DNA from 4 places in the Bradyrhizobium sp. B097 genome. Region 4 is predicted to be linked to each of the others. Evidence: riboswitches for the same ligand, from Rfam matches in the RefSeq annotation. Region 4 holds a riboswitch; each other region holds the start of a gene.

Region 1 (5,236 bases), 370 kb from region 4:
CGAAGCGCGCCTCCACGGCTGATACCGGCGGCGGCGACGGCAAGCCGGCGACGATATCGGGCGTGTCGTGGCCGCTGTAAGCGACCGCGATCTCGCGCGTGAGGCCGCGCCCGGAGAAGGCGCCGCCGGGATTGAGCGACAGCCAGCCGCTGAACATCCAGGTGAAGACGAAGATGCCGCCGACGAGGCCGGCGATATGATGCCAGGCCATCCAGCCGCGATAGGGCGAGATCGCGCCATCAGCGTAACGGCGCGTCAGCCGCAGGCGCAGAATGCCGATCCAGAAGCCGGTGACCGCGACGACGAGGCAGATGCCCGAGATCCACAGCACCACGTCCCGCCACAACGGCCCGTCCTTGCGCAGCACGGTCGGATAGATCCAGTGCGGGATCGACCCGAGCCAGTTCCAGACGCGTTCCTGCCGCGTGGTGTCGAGCGCGATCTCGCCGGTGCGCGACGAGACGTAGAGCTCGGTGCCATCGGGATCGCCGAGGCCGATCAAATAGAGCGGCCGCAACGGATCGAAGCGCGCGGTGACCGACCATTGGTCGCGCGTCACCGTGTCGAGCAATTGCGGACGCACCGCGTGCGGATGATGGCGTGCAATGGCCAGCGCCTGATCCGGCGTGACGCGATCGATCACCCGGCCATCGATCGCCGAGATGGTGATGGCGCCTCCGTTCCAGCCGTTCACGCGATAGACCGGCGCGTCGTCCATCATCGACAGGCGAAGGTCACGCGGATAACGCTCGACACCCGCGACCGCCATCGCGCGATCAGGAGCGACCTGCACCTTGCTCCAAACGATGCCAGGGAGCGCAGAGAGGCGCTCGTCGTCAGTGAGGCGCGGAAACGCCACATACATCATGACGAGGCCGGAGATGAACCACATCGCGAAGAACAGACACGTCGCAATGCCGATCCAGCGATGGACGACATAAAGCCATCGCCGCGCTCGCCGGATCAGAGCGTTGCGCATGGTCAGAACTTCACGTTGACGGACAATTCGGCGGTGCGCGGCATGCCGAGCAGCCACTGTCCCGTCCCGTTCGAGGTCACCGCGTAGACCTTGTCGAACAGATTATAGACCCGGAACGCAACCGTGGTGCGGTCATCCGGCTTCCACCTGATGCCGCCATTGACCACATTGTAGCCCGGCCGCAATTGGGTGTTGGCGAGATCGGAGTACATCGCACCGACGATCTGCACGCCGCCATAGACCGACCAGTTGGGCGCGAAGTCCCAGGTCAGCCAGACGTTCGAGACCTGCTGCGGAACGTTGACCGGAACATTGCCGTTGTAGCTGACGACCTTCCCGCTAACCACCTGGCTGTTGTTGTCGTATCTCGCACGCAGCAGCGCAAGATTGGCGTCGACGCGCCAGCCGTCGTTCAGCGCGAGCCCGATCGTTCCTTCGACCCCGCGGGATGATTGCTGGCCGATCTGCAGTGCCAGGCCGGCGGTCGGATTGCTGGGATCGGGAATGGTCAGGCCGGTCTTGACGATCTCGTAAGCGGCCAGCGTCCACTCACCGCGGCCGCCCCAGAACGACTGCTTGACCCCGATCTCGGTCTGCTTGCCGGTCGCGAGCTGGAAGGTTTTCTGCGAGGTCGACAGCGAGATCAGGTTGCTGACCGGATCGACGCCGACCGCGTACTGACCATAGAACGCGAGGTTCTTGATCGGTTCGTACACCAACCCGGTTCGCCAGCTGGTGCCCGACAGCGTGGTTTCAAAACTGTTCGCCGGCGTCTTGTAGTCGGTGCGATCGACCTCGGGACGATCGTACCTGACGCCGGTGACGAGCGACAATTGATCGGTCAGCGACAGCCGATCTTCGGCGAACAGCGCGTACTGATTGACGATCGCGTTGAAGCCCGGCGTCGTCGCCGTGGTCGTCGCGAAGAACGATCCGGGATCGAACACGTAAGGGTTGACCGACGACGCGCCGCCATAGGGCGAATTGTTGGTGTGGGTGAAGTCGATTCGGTTGACGTCGAACCCGGCGACAAACTGGTTCGCGAGGCCGAAGACGTGACCGCTGAAGGTCGTATCCATCCGGTTGCCGAGCTGCTTCTGGTCGTGGAAGATCTCGATGTAGCTGGAGCGGTCGATCAGCTGGGTCTTCGGGTTCCAGGTGTAGTTTTCGATATCGCGCCAGTGCCGCTCGCTGGTCAGGTAATACAGCGTGTTGTTGATCTTGATGCCGTCGGCGACGTCCCACTCGGTCTTGAACTGGGTCCAGCTGTCCTGATAGCGGATCGCGCTGTCCAATGCGTTGTAGTTCTTGAAGCGCAGCGCGTCCTGGATCGAGCCGTTGATCAGCGGCGTGCCGAAATAGCGCGACGGGCTGCGGTCGCCGTAATCCTCGGACAGCGTGAAGGCGAGATTGTCCGATGCCTGCACCCGCACGGCGGCGGAGACCACCGCATTCGAGGTCCTGTCGCGATCGACCCAGCCGTCCGACATGTTGCCGGTGGCGTTGATGCGGTAGGACACATTGGGATTGATCGGACCGGTGCTGTCGACCGAGAGCCGTCGCGCCATGTTGCTGTCGAGCGAGACCTCGGCCTCGTTGTAGGGCGTGCCCTGCGGCTTTTTCGGAACGACGTTGATGACGCCGCCGATCGCGCCTTCGCCATACAGCACCGAGGCCGGGCCGCGCAGCACTTCAACGCGCTGGGTCGACCAGGTGTCGTAGGGGAACGTCAGGGTGCCGGAGCCGATATAGAAGCGCGTGCCGTCATACAGCGTCATCACCGAGTTGCTGCCGGCAAAGCCGCGGGTGCTGAACGACAGTCCGCCATTGCCAGGCGCCGGCGTTGCGGTGAATCCGGCCGCGTTCTGGGTGACGGCATCAAGCACATTATGCTGGCCGCGTTCGGCGATGGTCTGCGCCGTGATGATCTCGACGCTGGCCGGCGTCTGCAGCGGCGTCAGATTGAGGCGACTGCCGGTGCCTCCCTGTGTGGTGGCATTGAGCGTCGGCGATGCCGTTCCCGATGCGCCCGACGCCGCGGCGCGCGGCGCGCCAGCGGTTGCCGCGGCCGTCGCAGGTCTGGCGCGCGGCCGCGACGACGTCGCCGAGTTGCGGCTTCGCGCCGCAGGCTTGGGCTTTGCTGATGTCGAGGGCGCGACCTCGATCGGATCGAGCGTTGTGGGTGGGGATGTTTGTGCCGAACCTTCAGCCGGCAACAGCAGCGATGACAGGGAGCAAACGAGACCGAGGCGCCAACGGCGCGCGGCGGGAGAGGACGGAGACATGAAAGGACTCGCGGTAACGTGGCACGTCACCGCGAACGCGGACTGGCGCATTGCCCCAGAGGCAGTGCTCCCATCCCACCAGGACGCCCCCGCCCGATGTGCTCGCGTGTGACCACGACTGACGGCAGGTCTCCTGGCTCACGGGTCATCGCCTGTCGACGCCTTCCCGGACCGATGGCCCAGTGGCAAATTGACGAAAGGCTCGCCGTTTACAGTTGCGGGGACAGCTGCGGCATTGGGGTTACCCTCGCACCGCATTCCCTTTTGATCCCCGAAGGGAACCGTCGGCAAAAACGATAGGTGGTGCGGGATGGACTGTCAATTCGATGCGATTGTCGCACACATGCTTTGCGGGATGATGCTGCGGCGATGACACGGGGACAGCGAGGGCCGACGCGGGTACTTCTTATCCCCGTCATCCCTGCGCAAAGGCTTCGCCTTTGTCGCTGGAGGTGCGAGCGGAGCGAGCCTCGAAGGATGCATCGGCCACCAGCCGGGCCGTCGACCCTTCGAGACGCGCTTCGCGCTCCTCAGGGTGACGGTGTGAGAATTGTAGCGAGCGGCCTCCCCACGCAGTCGTCCTGGCGAAAGCCAGGACCCATAACCACCGAATTCGATTGGGAGTGCGATAGCGGCCTCAGCGTCGCACAACAACAAGCGGTTGGGGTAATGGGTCCTGGCTTTCGCCAGGACGACGCTAAATGCATTCACATTCTCTCTGGATGACGGATCACTCGACGCATCCCTGCATCACCTCATCGATCTCGGCTCGCGACAGCGCGCCCATCTCGGCGATGAACACGATTCGCGTGCGTGGCACGCCGGGTGTCGGCACGCCGCCGGCGGCCAATGTCGCGCGGCCGCCGGCGAGTTGAAACACCGTCAGCCGGCCGGGCTGCTCCACCGTCTCGAACAATCCCTTCGCCCGCGCCAGCTTCGGCGCCAGTCTGCCGATCGCCTGCTGCAAGCGCGGCAGCGCTACCTTCCGCTCCGACGTCCAGCTCAGGGTCTCGAACCGATCGGATACCGGTCGTCGCGGCGCGGTCTCGCGCGGCGCCGGCAACTGATCGAGGTCCGCGGGAAACAGCAGCGCGGCCGGCACCTCGCCATGCAGCGCATCGACCACCACGGCCGCCGGACGCACTGCCCGCACCGCATCGCGGATCGCGGCGCACGCGGCTGCATCGGCCAGATCGACCTTGCTCAGCGCCACCACATCTGCCGCCCGCAGCTGCGAGCGCAGCAGCGCATCGTTCAGCATCGCCGCAGGCTGCGTCGCGTCGACCACGCACAGAACGGTCTCCAGCGGCGCCTCCTTCCAGATCACCGGATCCATCAGGTTGCGCACGATGTCGGCGGGATCGGCGATCCCGCTGGTCTCGATCACGATGAATTCGGGACGCGGATCACGCCGCAGCAGGCCAGCGAGCGTGCGCAGCAGATCGCCCTCCAGCGTGCAACAGATGCAGCCATTGCTCAGGCTGACCACGCCATCGCTGGCGCCGGCGATCAGCTCCGCGTCGATATTGATCGCGCCGAAATCATTGACCACGGCGGCGATGCGCCGGCCTTGCGCATGCGCCAGCAGATGGTTCACGACCGTGGTCTTGCCCGCCCCGAGAAAACCCGCGACCAGCAGGATCGGGACCGCCACCTCAGCCCCCAGTGACCGGCCGGCGCACCGGCCGGCCCGGCCGTGCCGCGACGTCGAGCACGCCATCATTGATCAGCGGCTGGCCGCTGACCACGAGATGCCGCACGCCTTCCGCCGGGCGGTTCATCGCGGAGAAGGTCGCGCGATCGCTGAGCGTCTCGAAGTCGAACACCACGACATCGGCGTCGGCGTCGACCTGCAACCTGCCCTTGGCGCGCATCGCCGGCGTGCTCGCGGACAGGATTTCCGCCGGGATCAGCGCGCATTTGCGGATGCCCTCGAGCAGCGACACCTTCCTGCGCTCGCGCACCCATTCGC
Region 2 (5,236 bases), 3.0 Mb from region 4:
CGGCCAGGAAGATCAGTGATCGACCGAGACAGAACCAAAGCACACGTCTTCCAGCCATTTTCTTCATAACCGCCGGCCATCTGGTTTTCATCCACACGTCAATTCCAAAGCGGACCAACCTTCAACGTGCTATGCGCGATCGCAAGAAGTTAGCGGCGACGTGACGCGGACGCCCGCCGGTGTCCCGCGCGAACAGGCGCTGTCCCCTCCATGCCACGCGCCGCTAACTTCGATGGCCAGCCAAAGCCTCAATTTGCGATGCTGGACCTGCCCAGGAGGAGAAGCCTGGGCAGGCCGAGGGCCTGCATTCTTCGTGCCAGGTAATAGGTGGCAGTTCGCACGATATTTGTGTCGTCTTTGTTGGCCTTCCGACTTGCGCGCGTATTGATGTTTCCATTCAGCCTATCCGCCGCGACTTCCCCGATTTATCTCTGTCACGCACTGGATCTTCGACCGCGCAGGCGAACGCTTTCCCGCCAGGTTCCTGGCGGCAGCTGGGAGACGGTTTGCGGCCATTGAACCGTTTGGATCGGTGTCGTCGCCGCAACGTCGGCGTTCGATCGCTGCCATGCCTTTGAGCACCTGCAGCCAAGGCGCCCACTGCGGCGGCTTGGCGCTCCTTCGCGACCATGCGACGCTTCTGGAGTTTCGAGGAGGGGCCAGTTGTGCTTGGTGCTCTACTGTCCAAAACGACGCGAGGTCGCTCAACGACGCGAAGTCGATTTCCAGTGCCGAGCATTTGGAATAGACGCCGAGGAAGCGCACCCCTCGAGCAGGCGAATGAGACGGTGGCGTTCGCGCGGCGCAGGCGCGATGGCACGTTATCGGCCCGTCGTTCATCGACGGGTCGTCGCTATTCATGATTGGAGGAGTGCGCTTCCACGCCGTGTCGATATTCGTAAGGCGGGTAGGGGCGTCGAGCCGTGTTAGCTTCGGCTTGAGTTGCTCAATAGTTTCGAGAGTATCTGTCTAACGGGTTGACTCATAAACGGCCTTACCATCCACCCGAACAGGCCAACCGCAAAGACGCCAACAGAAAAGACGCCGAGGGCACTCCAAACAGCCATTTTCATTGCGGGCCTCTCTGCTCTCGTTGAGGCGGTTCGATATGCTTGCTTAGGCAGTATCGCCGAAAAAGACCTGCGTGACGCCTACCAGAATTGGCTGGCATCGTAAGACAATACGCTCGCTGAGTATGCTGTTGGAGTTCCGCATATGTCTTGCACTTGCCAACACCGATCCTTGATCGTTGGTGGAGAAGGCGGACGCAGGGTAGCGCTCTTGATCAACCGTAGCTAACTCACATGAAGACCGTCTGCTCGACGCAATGGCCCTCATCGCGCAGGCCGCCTTTGTCTCTTGCACAGATATGACGCGCGGCTTCACGGCAACGCACCATCCGTGACATGGTCATTGTGACTTCCATGATTGCAGAGCGGCTTCTACATCGAGATCAATAATGGAGGTGGACCATCATTCGCATAAGAGAGGCCATGGCATTAATTTAAGAGGTTGACGGACGAGTTCTCTTGCCGATAATCCCAGTCGTCGAGGTTCTCCGGGTCCCACTTGATCCGGAGCTAAGAGGGAAGCCGGTGCCAATGCCGGCGCTGCCCCCGCAACTGTGAGCGGAGAGCCGCTGTCCAACAGAGTCACTGAAGCCTGCGCGGCTTCGGGAAGGCCGGACAGCGGCGATGACCCGCGAGCCAGGAGACCTGCCCCGGCAATATGTTCGTCCACGGGCGGGGTGTCCCGGTGGTGCGCCAAGCAGCCGTCGCTCGCGCGACTTCGCTGCCTGCGTCCGCCATGGCCTTTGTCCCCAATATGGGGTTAACGCTATGTCTCTTTTCTCGCTTCCGGTTGCCACGCTCGGAACGCCACGCATCGGTCCAAGGCGCGAGCTCAAACTCGCGCTCGAAAGCTACTGGGCCGGAAGAATCAGCGAACAGCAGTTGCTCGAGGACGCAGCCGGCCTGCGTGCTGCGAACTGGGCTCGCCAGACATCCCTCGGTGTCACTGTCATTCCGTCGAACGATTTCTCGCTGTACGACCAGGTGCTCGACACCAGTGTCATGGTTGGAGCCATCCCGGAAATCTACGCGCCGAAAACCGAATCCGTTTCGCTCATGACGTACTTCGCCATGGCACGCGGTTCACAACGCGACGGGCAGGATGCGAGTTGCGGTCACGGACCGCGCGCCTATGGCGCGCCCGCGCAGGAGATGACCAAGTGGTTCGACACCAACTACCACTACATGGTCCCGGAATTTAACCGTGGACAGACTTTCAGGCTGTCCTGTCGCAAGCCTATCGAGGAGTATGAGGAAGCCAAGGCACTTGGCTTTCAGACCCGCCCAGTCCTGATCGGGCCGGTCACATTCTTAAAGCTCGGCAAGAGCGCGGATCCTGCCTTCCAGCCACTGTCACTGCTGGATGACCTGATACCGGTCTATATCGAGGTTCTGCAGGAATTGGCTAAACGCGGGGCAAACTGGGTTCAGTTCGACGAACCCTGCCTCGTCCTCGATCTGGATGAGAGCTCGCGACAATCCTTGCTCCATGCCTATGACCGGCTCGCAAAGGAGGGGCCGGCCATCAAGATCATGGTAGCCAGCTATTTCGGCAACCTCTGCGACAATCTGGACACCGCCTTGCGCCTGCCTGTTGCCGGGCTGCACGTCGATCTGGTTCGCGCGCCACAGTTGTTGGACGAGATCATTGCTGGCGGCCGGAGAGATCTCGTCATGTCGCTTGGCGTCATAGACGGCCGCAATGTGTGGCGGTCGAACTTGTCGGCGCTCCGCCAGCGGCTGGATCCTGCAATTGCGAAGCTTGGCAAGGATCGCGTCCAGATCGCTCCATCCTGCTCGCTGCTTCATGTGCCGGTCGATGTTGAACTCGAGACGGAGCTCGCTTCCGACGTTAAGAGCTGGCTTGCTTTCTCGGTTCAGAAGATGCGCGAGCTCGCGACCTTGGCGCGAGCACTCGCAGGCGACCAGAATGTTGCGAAAGCTCTTGCGGAATCCGAGCGTGCCGCGTCCATCCGCCGGACTTCGCCGAAGATCCGCGATGCCAATGTCGCTGTCCGGCTCAGAGCGATCAACCAGACCATGCGCAGGCGCGCCAGCCCATTTGCCAGTCGTGCCGAGATCCAGCGCAAGCGCTTTGGACTACCGGCTTTTCCTACCACGACGATCGGATCGTTTCCCCAGACCACTGCCGTCCGCAATGCCCGAGCGGCGCATGCGCGAGGCTTGATGAGCGACGAGCAATACGACAAGTTTCTCAAGGAAGAGACGGCGCGCGCCGTACGCTGGCAGGAGGACATCGGTCTGGACGTGCTCGTGCATGGCGAGTTCGAGCGCAATGACATGGTGCAGTACTTCGGCGAGCAACTCGCCGGCTTCGCATTTACCAAGAACGGTTGGGTGCAATCGTACGGCTCGCGCTGTGTCCGGCCGCCGATCCTGTTTGGCGATGTCTCACGGCCGCAGCCGATTACCGTAGACTGGTGGCGCTACGCGCAATCGCTAACCAAGAAACCGATGAAGGCGATGTTGACCGGACCGGTAACGATCTTGAACTGGTCGTTTGTTCGCGATGATATTCCCCGAAGCGAGGTCTGTCGTCAAATTGCGCTCGCGATCCGAGACGAAGTCGGCGATCTCGAGAATGCTGGTGCGACCATGATCCAGATCGACGAAGCTGCCCTGCGCGAAGGATTGCCATCGCGTCGATCGGAGTGGACGGCTTATCTCGAGTGGGCCGGCGATTGCTTTCGCATCTGCTCATCGGGCGTCGCCGATCAAACCCAGATCCATACCCATATGTGCTACTCGGAATTCAACGACATCATCGATGCGATCGCAGCAATGGACGCGGATGTCATCTCGATTGAGACGTCGCGCTCGAAAATGGAACTGCTTGACGCGTTCAGGAGCTACAAATATCCAAATCAAATCGGGCCGGGCGTGTACGACATCCATTCTCCACGCGTTCCCGAGACGGACGAGATGAAGGAGCTCATGGCGTTGGCTCGGAAGCGGCTGAAGGATTCGCAGCTCTGGATCAATCCTGATTGTGGCCTGAAGACGCGCAAATGGGAGGAGGTTCGCCCGGCGCTGGTCAACATGGTCGCTGCCGCCCGTGAACTGCGCGCTGCATCCGATCCAGCAGGCCGTTGATCCAGCCGGTCTCTCGTCGAGAACGTTGATCCGCCTCTGGGCCATTTGAGCTCTCGATCATCTCGAGGGAGTCTTGATGAGCACAAAAAAGCCCGGCCGCTTTTAGCGGCCGGGCGGAAGTCTAGTCTGGGAGGAGCGACGCTGCTACGCATCGCGCCGAACGTCCATCGGCGGAGGGAGGACAGCCGACGGCTCGATCACGGCGAGGACATTCGCCGAAAATCGGAACCCAGTTAAAGCACAAGCTCAACGTAGCTCAATGATGCCGTGGTATGCGGCCGATATCGCCCGGGATTAGAAATCTACACCAAGGTTTGTCGCTGAGAAGCGCAACGCGTTTTCCGGGTCGAGCAAATTTGGGGCGGCAATGCCGGGAGGTTGCGGCATGGACGGGCGCTAAGCGCACCTCGGTGCGCGTTCCGATATGCTCGATCAGCGAGACTATACGAACATTGCCGACTGCAAGGATCTTATAGTCGTGATCAATGCAATGAGCGCCTTGCTATTGATTGAGGCCTGCTTCAGGCCGTCATTTGTTCACCGGTTCCATCCGATAGTCAAGTCTCGGTTCCAACCTCCGTTCGAAATCCTTGTGCGGCTAGATGGAGAGGGCGTAACGACGACGCCTGAAGGCAAACTCGCAGCGGGATGCCGATCAACATGCTCTTCAGTCGTGCGATTGGTGCCAACCCGAAGCATAAGCCGGTTCGGTGATGTCAATTTCGGATTCCGAAACGGTTCGGTTCGGCTTGGTCGGTTTAGACCGTCCGACTGTGTGTGGCCCGGGACCGAGGAAGGTGAGCGTCGAACGCCGATGCGACGCTTCGGACCAGGAACTCTGCGCCATCGGCTACGGAAAGTCGGCCATCGTCAATGACCACGACGCCATCTGCGATAAGGCTGTCGAACCGAGAATGATCGACGACGGCCAACCTCGGATCCCTGCCGTGACGACGGGAGGTCTCGAAGAGATCGACTGCCCTGTCGCACATGATTCGCTCGATGATCTCGGCGCGGAAGCGATCGTCATCCGTCAGCAAATAGCCCTTCGC
Region 3 (5,236 bases), 4.1 Mb from region 4:
GATGGCCGATCGTCACGGCACCGATCCGGCGCTTGGCCTGCGCGGCCTCGCCGGGGTCGTTGACGATGAAGGGATAGACGACGGGCAGATCGCCGATTAGCGCTTCCGGCCAGCATGCGGATGACAGCGCAACCGACTTGCCGGGCAGCCACTCCAGCGTGCCATGCGCGCCCATATGGACGACGGCATCGATGCCGTGCTGCCTGAGCCACAGATAGAAAGCGACATAGGCATGGCGCGGCGTTCGCGAGAGGTCGTGATAGTCCGTATCGCGCTGACCGACGTCACCGCGCTCCGGCTGAACCGCGATGATCGACTTGCCGCTCCGGATCGCCGCGAAATGAAACGCACCGTCACGGCAATCGGGATCAGCCTGCGGCGCGCCCCATGCGCGCGCAAGATCGTCCTGGAGCTGCTGCGGGAGGTTCGAGATCGTCGCGCGATATTCGGCCACGTCCCATGTCAGCTTCCGGTGCAGCAGCACGCCGCCCAGCGACTCCACCGGCTCCAGATCAAAGCCCGCAGCCACGAGGTCGGCGAGCAACACCTCCACCGAGGCAAGTGCATCGAGACCAACGGCATGCGCGATCTGATGCGGGCGGCCTGGATAGTTCGAGAGCACGACGGCGAGCTGCTTGTCCCGGGCGGGTTTGCCGGCAAGCCGATGCCAGGCTGCCACACGCGCGGCGACCGCGGCGACGCGCTCGGCATCCGGCCGATGCGCAAGATGCGCGAACTGCAGATCCGGATCGCGCTCGCCGGGCGATTTGAAGCTGACGACACCCGTGAACAGGCGGCCGTCGACCTCCGGCAGCACCACATGCATCGCGAGATCGCCGGGCGACAGGCCGCGCAGCGACAAGGCCCAATCCTCGCGCCGCGCCGTCGACAGAGCGACCTGGAACACCGGACATGATGCGGCATCGAACGGCGTCGTGCCGTCGTCACCGGCCGCGGAGAATGCGGTTGCATTGACGATGGCGGCCGGCGGGCATTGCGCGAACTGAGCGCGTAGCCAGTCGGCCACGCCCGCCGCCTTCAACGAGGTGACGAAGACACCGTGGGCGTCGAATCCCTTTTCGCGCAAAGCCTCGATCAGCGCATCGACCGGAGCCGCGTCGCCCGCCGCCAGATAGGAGCGATAAAAGGTCACCAGCACAAGCGGCCGGCCATCCGATGCCGGCAGCGCCGCGACGGCACCGCGCCGGGAATCGTAGACGCCGATCTCGGGAAGATCGATCTCACCGACAACCGGCCCGGCATAAAGGCCGGACGCCAGCGCCAGTTGCGCGATCACGGCCTGTGCGGCAACGGGGCCGCCCTTGTCGCACAGCACCTTCAGGCGGCGCAGCGTCGAGACCGGCAAGGTCGAGAATTCATCCAGCCGCAAATCGTCGCGGCCATCCGCCGGCAGCACCACCAGGGCGATGCCGCGCTCCTTCGCCAGACGATGCACCGCGGCCAGCCCGTAAGACCAATAGGGTTCGCCGCCGATCAGCCGAACCAGGATGCCGCGCGCATGCGACAGTGTCCGCTCGATATAGGTATCGACCGAAAGCGGATGGCGCAGCGCCGCGAGATTGGCGAGCCGCAGCGACGGCAGCGCGGCGCGGCCCCGCCGCCAGCCGGCCGCGAAGGCAGCGAGATCGCTGTCGGAAAACGACAACACCACGAGATCGGCCGGATCCTGGCCGAGGTCCCTTGGTGTCGCGGTCTCCTCAAGGCCGCGGCTCTCGCGGAAGATGACGTGCATCAGACACCTAGTCGCGCCCTGATCGCGGCTTCGTCGATGTCGCCGTGTTCGCCGATCACGACGAGCTTTGACTGCCGCGCCCGCGCGCCCCAGGGCATGTCGAACTGATGCCGCACCCGCTCGCCGACCGATTGCACCAGCAACCGCATCGGCTTGCCTTCGACCGCGATGTAGCCCTTGGCGCGCAGCACGTTCTGCTCGCGTGCCAGCCCCTTGATCGACGCGATCAGCGCATCGACATCCGCGATCTCCGGAAGATCGATCACCACGGAATTGAAGTCGTTGTGCTCGTGTTCGTCCTCACCGTCATGATGGGACGGCCGCGACGCGAGGTCGTCCTCTGCCGCAGCTTCGAGGCCCAGGATCACGCGGGCATCGATCGCACCGTCGACGATGGGCAACATCGGCACCTCGCGCGGCATCTCGGCCGCAATTACCGCCTTAGCCGCTTTGATCCCCTCGGCTCCGGCGAGATCGGCCTTGGTCAGCAATACGATGTCGGCACAGGCGATCTGGTCCTCGAACACTTCGGACAGCGGCGTCTCGTGGTCGAGGTTGTCGTCTGCGGCGCGCTGCGCATCAACCGCGGCCGGGTCAGGCGCAAAGCGGCCGGCGGCAACGGCCTCGGCATCGGCCAGCGCGATCACGCCGTCGACCGTGATCCGCGAACGGATCTCCGGCCAGTCGAACGCTTTCAGCAGCGGCTTCGGCAAGGCAAGGCCGGATGTCTCGATCACGATGTGATCGGGCCGCACAGGGCGTGCGAGCAATTGCTCCATCGCCGGGATGAAGTCGTCGGCGACGGTGCAGCAGATGCAGCCGTTGGCGAGCTCGACGATGTTCTCGGTCGGGCAATTGGCGTCGGCACACGACTTCAGGATCTCGCCGTCGACGCCTTCGCTGCCGAACTCGTTCACCAGCACGGCGAGCTTCTTGCCGTTGGCATTGCGGATCAGATGCTGGATCAGCGTCGTCTTGCCGGACCCGAGAAAGCCGGTCACGACGGTGACCGGAACCTTGGCGAGCGTGGTCATTCTGCGGCCTCCGGCACGACGGCGAGGGGTGGAATGCGGGCAAGCGATTGCTTGCGAAAGATTTCGGGACGGCTGCGCCACGGCACGATGCCGTCAGGCGCCGCCGCATAGGCAGAGGCGCCGGCGATCACATCCTTGGCATGATCAGCGGACAGGCGGCCGTAGACATAGGACCACCGCCCCGGCGCGCTGAGCGCAACCGAGCAGCCCTGGCTGCAAGCCGACAGGCATTCGACCGGAACCAGATTGACGTCATCGGGCACGCCGACCTCAACAAGCGCGGCATGCAGGCGCGCACCGGGCGCGACCTCACCTTCGGCCAGCGTCTGGCCGGCGCGACAGGTGATACAGACATGAAGTGTAACGCTCATCGCCCTTCCTGGATTGACTGCGGGAAGCGATGAGGCACACGAACCTGACGTGAACAGGTTCGTTCCCCGTCGCGGAACACCCCGTCCGCCGGTCTCAAACACACTGCGTCGGCAGGTCTCCCGGCTTGCGGAGTAGGATTTCTCCCTTGATGCCCACCTTCCCGACTCCATCAGGAAATCAGTGGCTTGGGCATCTCTCCGGTCACGGTCGCGGGGGCGGCTGCGCTTCGGGCAAACCTTGCGGTCTGAGCCCTATCGCATTCCCTCTTCGCCTGTCGTAGGACAGGAACCAACGCGGGGTCACCATTCGTCCTGGCCTCGCACTTGTCAAGCCGAAGGAACGTGATGATTTCTGATGGAAACGACGCTGAAGATCGCGCCGTCGGCACCGACCCTTCGCTGGATGCGCGGCATGCCGCCAAAATGGCGAAAAAGAAGGTCGCCCGCGACAAGATCATGGCGACCAAAAGCGGTGAAAAGGGCCTGATCATCGTTCATACCGGCGCCGGCAAAGGAAAATCCTCCTCCGCCTTCGGCATGATCGTGCGCTGCGTGGCGCATGGCTTTCCCTGCGCCGTGGTGCAATTCATCAAAGGCGCCTGGGATACCGGCGAGCGCCGCCTGCTGACCGGGCATTTCGGCGATCTCTGTCAATTCCACGCGATGGGCGAAGGTTTTACCTGGGAGACGCAGGATCGCGCCCGCGACGTCGCGGCAGCGCAAGCCGGTTGGGAAAAGGCCAAGCAGCTGATCGCGGATCCGAGCTTGCGGATGGTCGTGCTCGACGAGATCAACATCGCGCTGCGCTACGATTATCTGGCGATCGCCGATGTCGTCGACTTCCTGACCAATTCGAAGCCGCCGATGACGCATGTCGTGCTCACCGGGCGCAATGCCAAGGACGAATTGATCGAGATCGCCGATCTCGTCACCGAGATGACGCTGGTGAAGCACCCCTTCCGCTCCGGCATCAAGGCGCAGCCGGGCGTCGAGTTCTGACGGTCAGCACCATGGCGCGCGCGTTGATGATCCAGGGGGCCGGCTCGGACGTGGGCAAGTCGCTCATCGTCGCCGGCCTCGCGCGTGCCGCGCGACGACGCGGCCTGCGCGTGCTGCCGTTCAAGCCCCAGAACATGTCGAACAATGCCGCCGTGACCGTCGACGGCGGCGAGATCGGCCGCGCGCAGGCCTTGCAGGCGCTCGCCGCCGGCGTCGAGCCGCACACCGACATGAACCCGGTGCTGCTGAAGCCGGAAACCGATGTTGGTGCCCAGATCATCGTGCACGGCAAGCGGATCGCGACCGCCCGCGCGCGCGAATATGCCGCCATGAAGCCGTCGCTGATGGGCGCGGTGATGGCGAGCTTTGGGCGCCTGAAGCAGCGCGGCGACCTGGTGCTGGTCGAAGGCGCCGGCAGCCCCGCCGAGGTCAATCTGCGCAAGTCCGACATCGCCAATATGGGCTTTGCGCGCAGGGCCGACGTGCCCGTGGTCTTGGTCGGCGACATCGACCGCGGCGGCGTGATCGCGCAGCTCGTCGGCATCCAGGCGGTGATCGACCCCGATGATGCCGCGATGATCCAGGGCTTTGTCATCAACAAATTCCGCGGCGATCCGACGTTGTTCGACGACGGCTACCGCCTGATCGAAGCCCGAACCGGGTGGCGCGGCTTCGGTGTGCTGCCCTGGTTCGCTCGCGCCGGTGAGCTACCTGCCGAAGACGCGCTCGGGCTTGGCGACGCGCGCAAGCCCGGCCAGTGCAAGATCGCGTTTCTGGCGCTGTCGCGGATCGCCAATTTCGACGATCTCGATCCGCTGAAGCTCGAACCCGGCGTCGATCTCGTGATGGTGCGGCCGGGCGAAGCCATTCCGGGCGACGCGAAGCTCGTCATCCTGCCCGGCTCGAAATCCACCCGCGGCGATCTCGCCTTCCTGCGCGCGCAAGGCTGGGACATCGACCTGCTGGCGCATCATCGCCGCGGCGGCCACATCCTCGGGCTGTGCGGCGGATACCAGATGCTTGGGCAAAGCGTCGCCGATCCTGAGGGGATCGAGGGGCTCGCCGGCGAAACGCGCGGC
Region 4 (5,236 bases):
GCGCGGCCGGGTCACACCCGCCGCGCCGGTTTTGCTGGAGCATGATCTTTTCGGAAAGCCGGTCCCCACTTTTCCGGATCATGCTCTAAAACGTCGCGCCCGCCCTGACCATGTAGGTGCGGCCGGGCAGCGGATAGGCCGAGAAGCGGCCGGCCGTGAACGAGCTCGCGATGGCGTAGTCGTAGTACAGCGCGTTGAACAGATTGTTCACGCTGAGCGACCAGAAGAAGCGGTCAACCTGCCCGCTGAGCTTGAGATCGGCAGTGGCGTTGGCGGGAATCCGGCTCTGGGTGTTGGCCTGGTCGTTGTCCATGATGCGCGAGCTCCAGGCCCGCACCGTGGCATCGAACACCAGATAGTTCTGCCAGATATTCCAGGTCACGCCGAGATTGCCGGTGTAGCGCGACACCAGCGGCACGTCGTTGCCGGCCCACATGCCTTCGCGGAACACGGCGCGGGTGATCGCCATGCCGCCGCGCAGGGTGACGGTGTCACTGACCTTCAGCGAGGCGCTGGTCTCGGAGCCGTAGCGGCGGGTGGGGTCGAGGTTGACGTTGTAGAATAGCACCGGGTTGAAATGGATCTCGTTCTCGAGATCCATCAGATAGACGCTGGTCTGCACCTGAAACAGGTTGGTCTTGACGCGCAAGCCGCCCTCGACGTCCTGCGACGTCTGGGTCTTGAGCTGGAAGTTCTGCGGGACCGGGGCGAAGGTCAGCGGGTCGAATGACGGACCCGATGCGACGCGTTCGTCGACATCGGGCGTGCGGAATGCGCGCGCGGCACGGCCGAACACCGAGAAGCTGTCGGTGAAGCGATGCTCGGCGCCGACATGCAGCGCGTATTGGGTCTCGTTGCTGTCGAGCGGCGCCGCCTGCGCGTCGAAGGCAAACGGCGCATTCGGATCGTAGCGATCGCGTGCCGAGACGCTGGTGTTCTGGACGCGCGCGCCGTACGAGAAATCGGTGGTCGGCAGCAGGCCGATCGTGTGCTGCCAGTACCCGGCCACGGTCTGCTGCTCGATGTTGTAGATGTGGGTGGGATCGACGCCCTGATAGGCGCCGCGCGCCTCACGGAACGTCGAATCGTAATAGTCGATACCGGTCAGGATCGTGGACGGCATTCCCAGCACGACGTTCTTGACGCTGAGGCGCGGCGTGATCGACCAGGTCTGCAGCGCGGCGTCATTGTAGGTCGAGGCGAAACTGATGGTCGGCACGGTGCCGAAGAAGCCGCTTTGCGTCTCGCGCTGGCGCCAGCCGCCGTCGACGATGAGGTCGACGCCGTTCATCAGCGTCTTGGTGAATCCGGTGGTGACACTGGCGGTCTGCTGGTTGGCGTAGTCGAAGGGCGTGGTGGCGCCGCGGCGATCGGTGAGCAACTCGTTGACGCCGATCGACGGATCGACCAGCCGTCCGCCGGGCAGGCCGAGCTTCTGGTCGCTGCCGGTGACGGTGAGGAAGGCGGTCAAATCTGGTGTCGTGTAATTGACGTTGCCGACGGCGTTGCGCTGGTCGAGCGCATTGTTGACGCGGTAGCCGTCGGACTTGATGCCGTTGCCGTAGAACGAGGTGGACCACGGGCCGGAGTTGAGTGCCGCGGACACCGCGGCCATGCGGGTGTTGAACGAGCCGAAGCCGCCTTCGGCCCGGATCGTGGCCGGCGGACCGCCGGCGCCGGTCTTGGTGATGATGTTGACCACGCCGCCCACTGCGTTGTCGCCATAGAGCACCGCACCGCTGTTGCCGCGCGTGATCTCGATGCGTTCGATCGAATCGAGCGGGATCGTGGTGAGATCGAAGCCGGCCTTGTCGACGTCGTTGAGGCGGCGGCCATTGAGCAGGAACAGGGTGTTGTCCGAGGCGAACGCGCCGAAGCCGCGCAGGTCGACCGCAGTCTTGGCGCCGTTCGGGCCACCATAGAGTGATTGCAGTTGGACTCCCGGCACCTGCGCGAGAATCTCGGGCAGCGACTGCACCGGCGAATGCGCGATGTCGTCGGCGGTGATCACGGTCGAGGAAGAGCCGACAATGCCGGCGAACTGGCGGCCGCCGCTACCGGTGCCGCCCGTTCCGGTGGCCGGTCCGGTCCCTGTCGTGCTTGATCCTGCTCCACTGCCCACATTGTTGCCTTGCGCGGTGCCCGGCGCCGGGCGGCGCGGCGCCAGCGCTTCGTCAGCGGCCGGCTTGGCGCGCGTAAAATTCTGGTCGCCCGGCTGGGTGATTTCGATGGCCGGCAGCTGATTCGGAGAGGGCACCTGCTGCGCCCGTGCGGTTGAGATGATGATGGTCGGCGCGATCATCGTCGACGCGAGCAGAAGCGCACGGCGGCGCCGGGAGGAAGAGTTGGAGAACATCTAAGTGAGACCTCGGTAACGTCAGTGGCACGTCACCGCGAACCAGTCTCACCATCGTGCTCGCAGGCTCAGCTGCTTGCAGCCTCAGGTGAAGCTCATGCCTGTACTCCCCGACCGGCATCTTCGCGTGTGACCACGGCTGACGGCAGGTCTCCTGGCTCGCGGGTCGTTACCCTTCGTCGCCTTCCCAGGACCGAGATTCCCAGTGGCATCTGACGAAGGATTCACCGCATACAGTTGCGGGGGCAGCCGCGGCATTGGGGAAGTTTCCCCGCACCGCATTCCCTTTTCATCTCATAAAAGAACCGTCATGTTCATCTAGGGTTCGGCCCGGCAGCAATGTCAACCCGGCGGACGTCGGGCAGTGGCCGCGCGGCTACGGTTTTTGGCGGGTGTCGCTTGCCTGCCACGGCGATCGCTGTAAGAGCATGGATCCAATGAGCGTGCAGGATTTTGCCTTGGCGGCCGAGGTCGCGGCGCGGCGCCGGTGGAGCGCCACCGCGGCGCTGCTCGCGCTCGTGGTCCTGCTGCTGGTGCTCTCGCTCGGCATCGGGCCGGTGCGGCTGTCGCCGCTCGCGGTGATTGAGGCGCTGTTCGGCGGCGGCAGCGATGTGGCGCAGGTGATCGTGCGCGAGATCCGGTTGCCGCGCACTATTCTGGCATTCGCGATCGGCGGTATTCTCGGGCTATCGGGCGCCGCGCTGCAGGGACTGCTGCGCAATCCGCTGGCCTCGCCGTCGCTGTTCGGCGCGCCGCAATCGGCGGCATTCGGTGCGGTGCTGGTGATCGCGCTGGGCCTCGCCGATGTGCGCTCCTACGCGCTGCCGGTGGTGGCGATCATCGCCGCGTTCGGCTCGGTGTTCGCGCTGCTTGCGATCGCCGGCCGCAATGCCGGGCTCTTGATCCTGATCCTCGCGGGACTCGCGATCTCGAGCTTTGCCGGGGCTGCGACCGCGCTGGTGATGAACCTCTCGAGCAATCCGTTCGTGGTGCTCGAGATCGCATTCTGGCTGCTCGGCTCGCTGGAGGACCGCAGCTTCCAGCACGTGGCGCTGGCGTTGCCCTTCATCATCGCGGGCGCCGCCGTCCTGCTCAGCCAGGCGAGCGCGTTCCGCGCGCTGACGCTTGGCGAGGAGGCGGCGCAGAGCCTTGGCGTCGATGTCGGACGGCTAAGGTTGCTCGTGATCGCGGGGGCTGCGCTCGGCGTCGGCGGTGCGGTCGCGGTGTCAGGCACGATCGGCTTCATCGGTCTCGTCGCTCCGCATCTGATGCGCCCCCTGATCGGTCACGATCCGGCGCGGCTGCTGGTGCCGAGCGCGCTCACCGGTTCGGCGCTGCTGCTCGCCGCCGATATCGCGGTGCGCATCATCCCCTCGACCTCGGATATCAAGGTCGGCGTGCTGACCTCAATCATCGGCGTGCCGTTCTTCCTCTATCTGATCATGCGCGAACGCCGCGCGCTCGGCGGAGGCGTGGCATGACGCTGCTCTCCGCCACCGCGCTCAACGCTTCGCTCGGCAGCCGCAAGGTGCTGCGCGACGTTTCGCTGTCGCTGGAAGCGGGCCATCTGGTTGCGCTGGTCGGTCCGAACGGCGCCGGCAAGACCACGCTGCTGCGCGCGCTCGCCGGGCTGATTCCATCCGACGGCGAGATCAGGATCGGCGGCGACGCGCTGGCGTCGCTTGCGCTGCGCGAGCGCGCGAAGCGTTTCGCCTATTTGCCGCAGGGGCACATGGTGCACTGGCCGCTGCCGGCGCGCGATATCGTGGCGCTCGGCCGCTATCCGCATGGCGCGACCGATCCTGCGCGGCTGTCGCCAAGGGATATCGAGGCGGTGCTGCGGGCGATGCAGGCGGTCGATGTCACCGAATTCAGCGATCGCCGCGTCACCGAGCTGTCCGGCGGCGAGCGCAGCCGCGTTGCACTGGCCCGGGTGCTGGCGGTGGAGGCGCCGGTGATCCTCGCCGACGAGCCGACCGCCTCGCTCGATCCGCGCCACCAGATCGACGTGATGCAGAAGCTGCGCAACGTCGCCGACACCGGCGTGCTGGTCATCCTGGTGACGCACGATCTCGGGCTCGCCGCGCGTTTTGCCGATCACGTGCTGGTGCTGTCGGACGGGCGGCTGGCGGCGCAAGGCGCGCCCGCTGAAGCGTTGTCCGAGAGCGTGCTGGCCAGCGTGTTCCGCGTCAGCGCCTACCGCGCCGAATTTCAGCGCGAGGCCGTCATCGTGCCATGGGCGGACGTCTGATGAGGCCGGGGCCTCTCCACGAACTCGGCTCACCTCTCCCGCTTGCGGGGGAGCATAGGCCGCCTTCGGCGGCCGTTCCTGAGAAACGCCGAAGCGAGGCTTCGGCTATGTCGCATCGCCAGATGCGATGCGGGTGGGGGCTCTCTCCGCAATATGATTCGCGGCGAAACCCCCACCCTGACCCTCCCCCGCAAGCGGGAGAGGGGGCGCACCTTTTCAATGGCCGCCAGCTTGCCTCACTTCATCTCGGAGCGGTGATGGCGATTCTGCTGTGGCTGATCTCGTGCACTGCCGCGTCCTCCGCCGGACCGCGCATCGTCTCGATGAACGTCTGCAGCGACCAGCTCGTGCTGTCGCTGGCCGACCCGGACCAGATCCTCGGCCTCAGCCGCTTTTCGCGCGATGCCTGGCAATCCTGGGCCGCCGAGAAAGCCCAAAACTATCCGCTTCTGTCGGGCGGGGCCGAGGACGTGCTGCTGCTCAAGCCCGACCTTGTCGTCGTCAGCCTGTTCGACAAGCGCGCGACGCGCGATCTCTTGAAGGCGCAGGGGCTGCACCTCGTCGAGTTCACCGTGCCGCGCACGCTGGACGAGGTGAGGGACCAGATCCGCGCGATGGGCGACGTGGTG

What was found. A riboswitch is a leader RNA that binds a small molecule or an ion and turns the genes downstream of it on or off. The one in region 4 is predicted to bind cobalamin.
Region 1: another riboswitch for cobalamin. It lies ahead of AAFG07_RS04495 (TonB-dependent receptor); the one in region 4 lies ahead of AAFG07_RS02770 (TonB-dependent receptor).
Region 2: another riboswitch for cobalamin. It lies ahead of metE (5-methyltetrahydropteroyltriglutamate--homocysteine S-methyltransferase); the one in region 4 lies ahead of AAFG07_RS02770 (TonB-dependent receptor).
Region 3: another riboswitch for cobalamin. It lies ahead of AAFG07_RS27130 (DUF1636 domain-containing protein); the one in region 4 lies ahead of AAFG07_RS02770 (TonB-dependent receptor).

Annotation. Positions count from the first base shown of each region.
Region 1 is NZ_CP152412.1:973,656-978,891, reverse strand. It holds gene AAFG07_RS04500 (PepSY domain-containing protein) at 1-979, opposite strand, end outside; gene AAFG07_RS04495 (TonB-dependent receptor) at 982-3,264, opposite strand; cobalamin riboswitch at 3,370-3,565, opposite strand; gene AAFG07_RS04490 (GTP-binding protein) at 3,995-4,918, opposite strand; gene AAFG07_RS04485 (amidohydrolase family protein) at 4,920-5,236, opposite strand, start outside.
Region 2 is NZ_CP152412.1:6,824,427-6,829,662, reverse strand. It holds gene AAFG07_RS31470 (nodulate formation efficiency C protein) at 1-91, opposite strand, end outside; cobalamin riboswitch at 1,535-1,738, shown strand; gene metE (5-methyltetrahydropteroyltriglutamate--homocysteine S-methyltransferase) at 1,839-4,184, shown strand; gene hemN (oxygen-independent coproporphyrinogen III oxidase) at 4,943-5,236, opposite strand, start outside.
Region 3 is NZ_CP152412.1:5,792,719-5,797,954, forward strand. It holds gene cobN (cobaltochelatase subunit CobN) at 1-1,753, opposite strand, end outside; gene cobW (cobalamin biosynthesis protein CobW) at 1,753-2,787, opposite strand; gene AAFG07_RS27130 (DUF1636 domain-containing protein) at 2,784-3,158, opposite strand; cobalamin riboswitch at 3,251-3,467, opposite strand; gene cobO (cob(I)yrinic acid a,c-diamide adenosyltransferase) at 3,504-4,157, shown strand; gene AAFG07_RS27140 (cobyric acid synthase) at 4,169-5,236, shown strand, end outside.
Region 4 is NZ_CP152412.1:600,810-606,045, forward strand. It holds gene AAFG07_RS02770 (TonB-dependent receptor) at 86-2,302, opposite strand; cobalamin riboswitch at 2,483-2,681, opposite strand; gene AAFG07_RS02775 (iron ABC transporter permease) at 2,794-3,837, shown strand; gene AAFG07_RS02780 (ABC transporter ATP-binding protein) at 3,834-4,607, shown strand; gene AAFG07_RS02785 (ABC transporter substrate-binding protein) at 4,865-5,236, shown strand, end outside.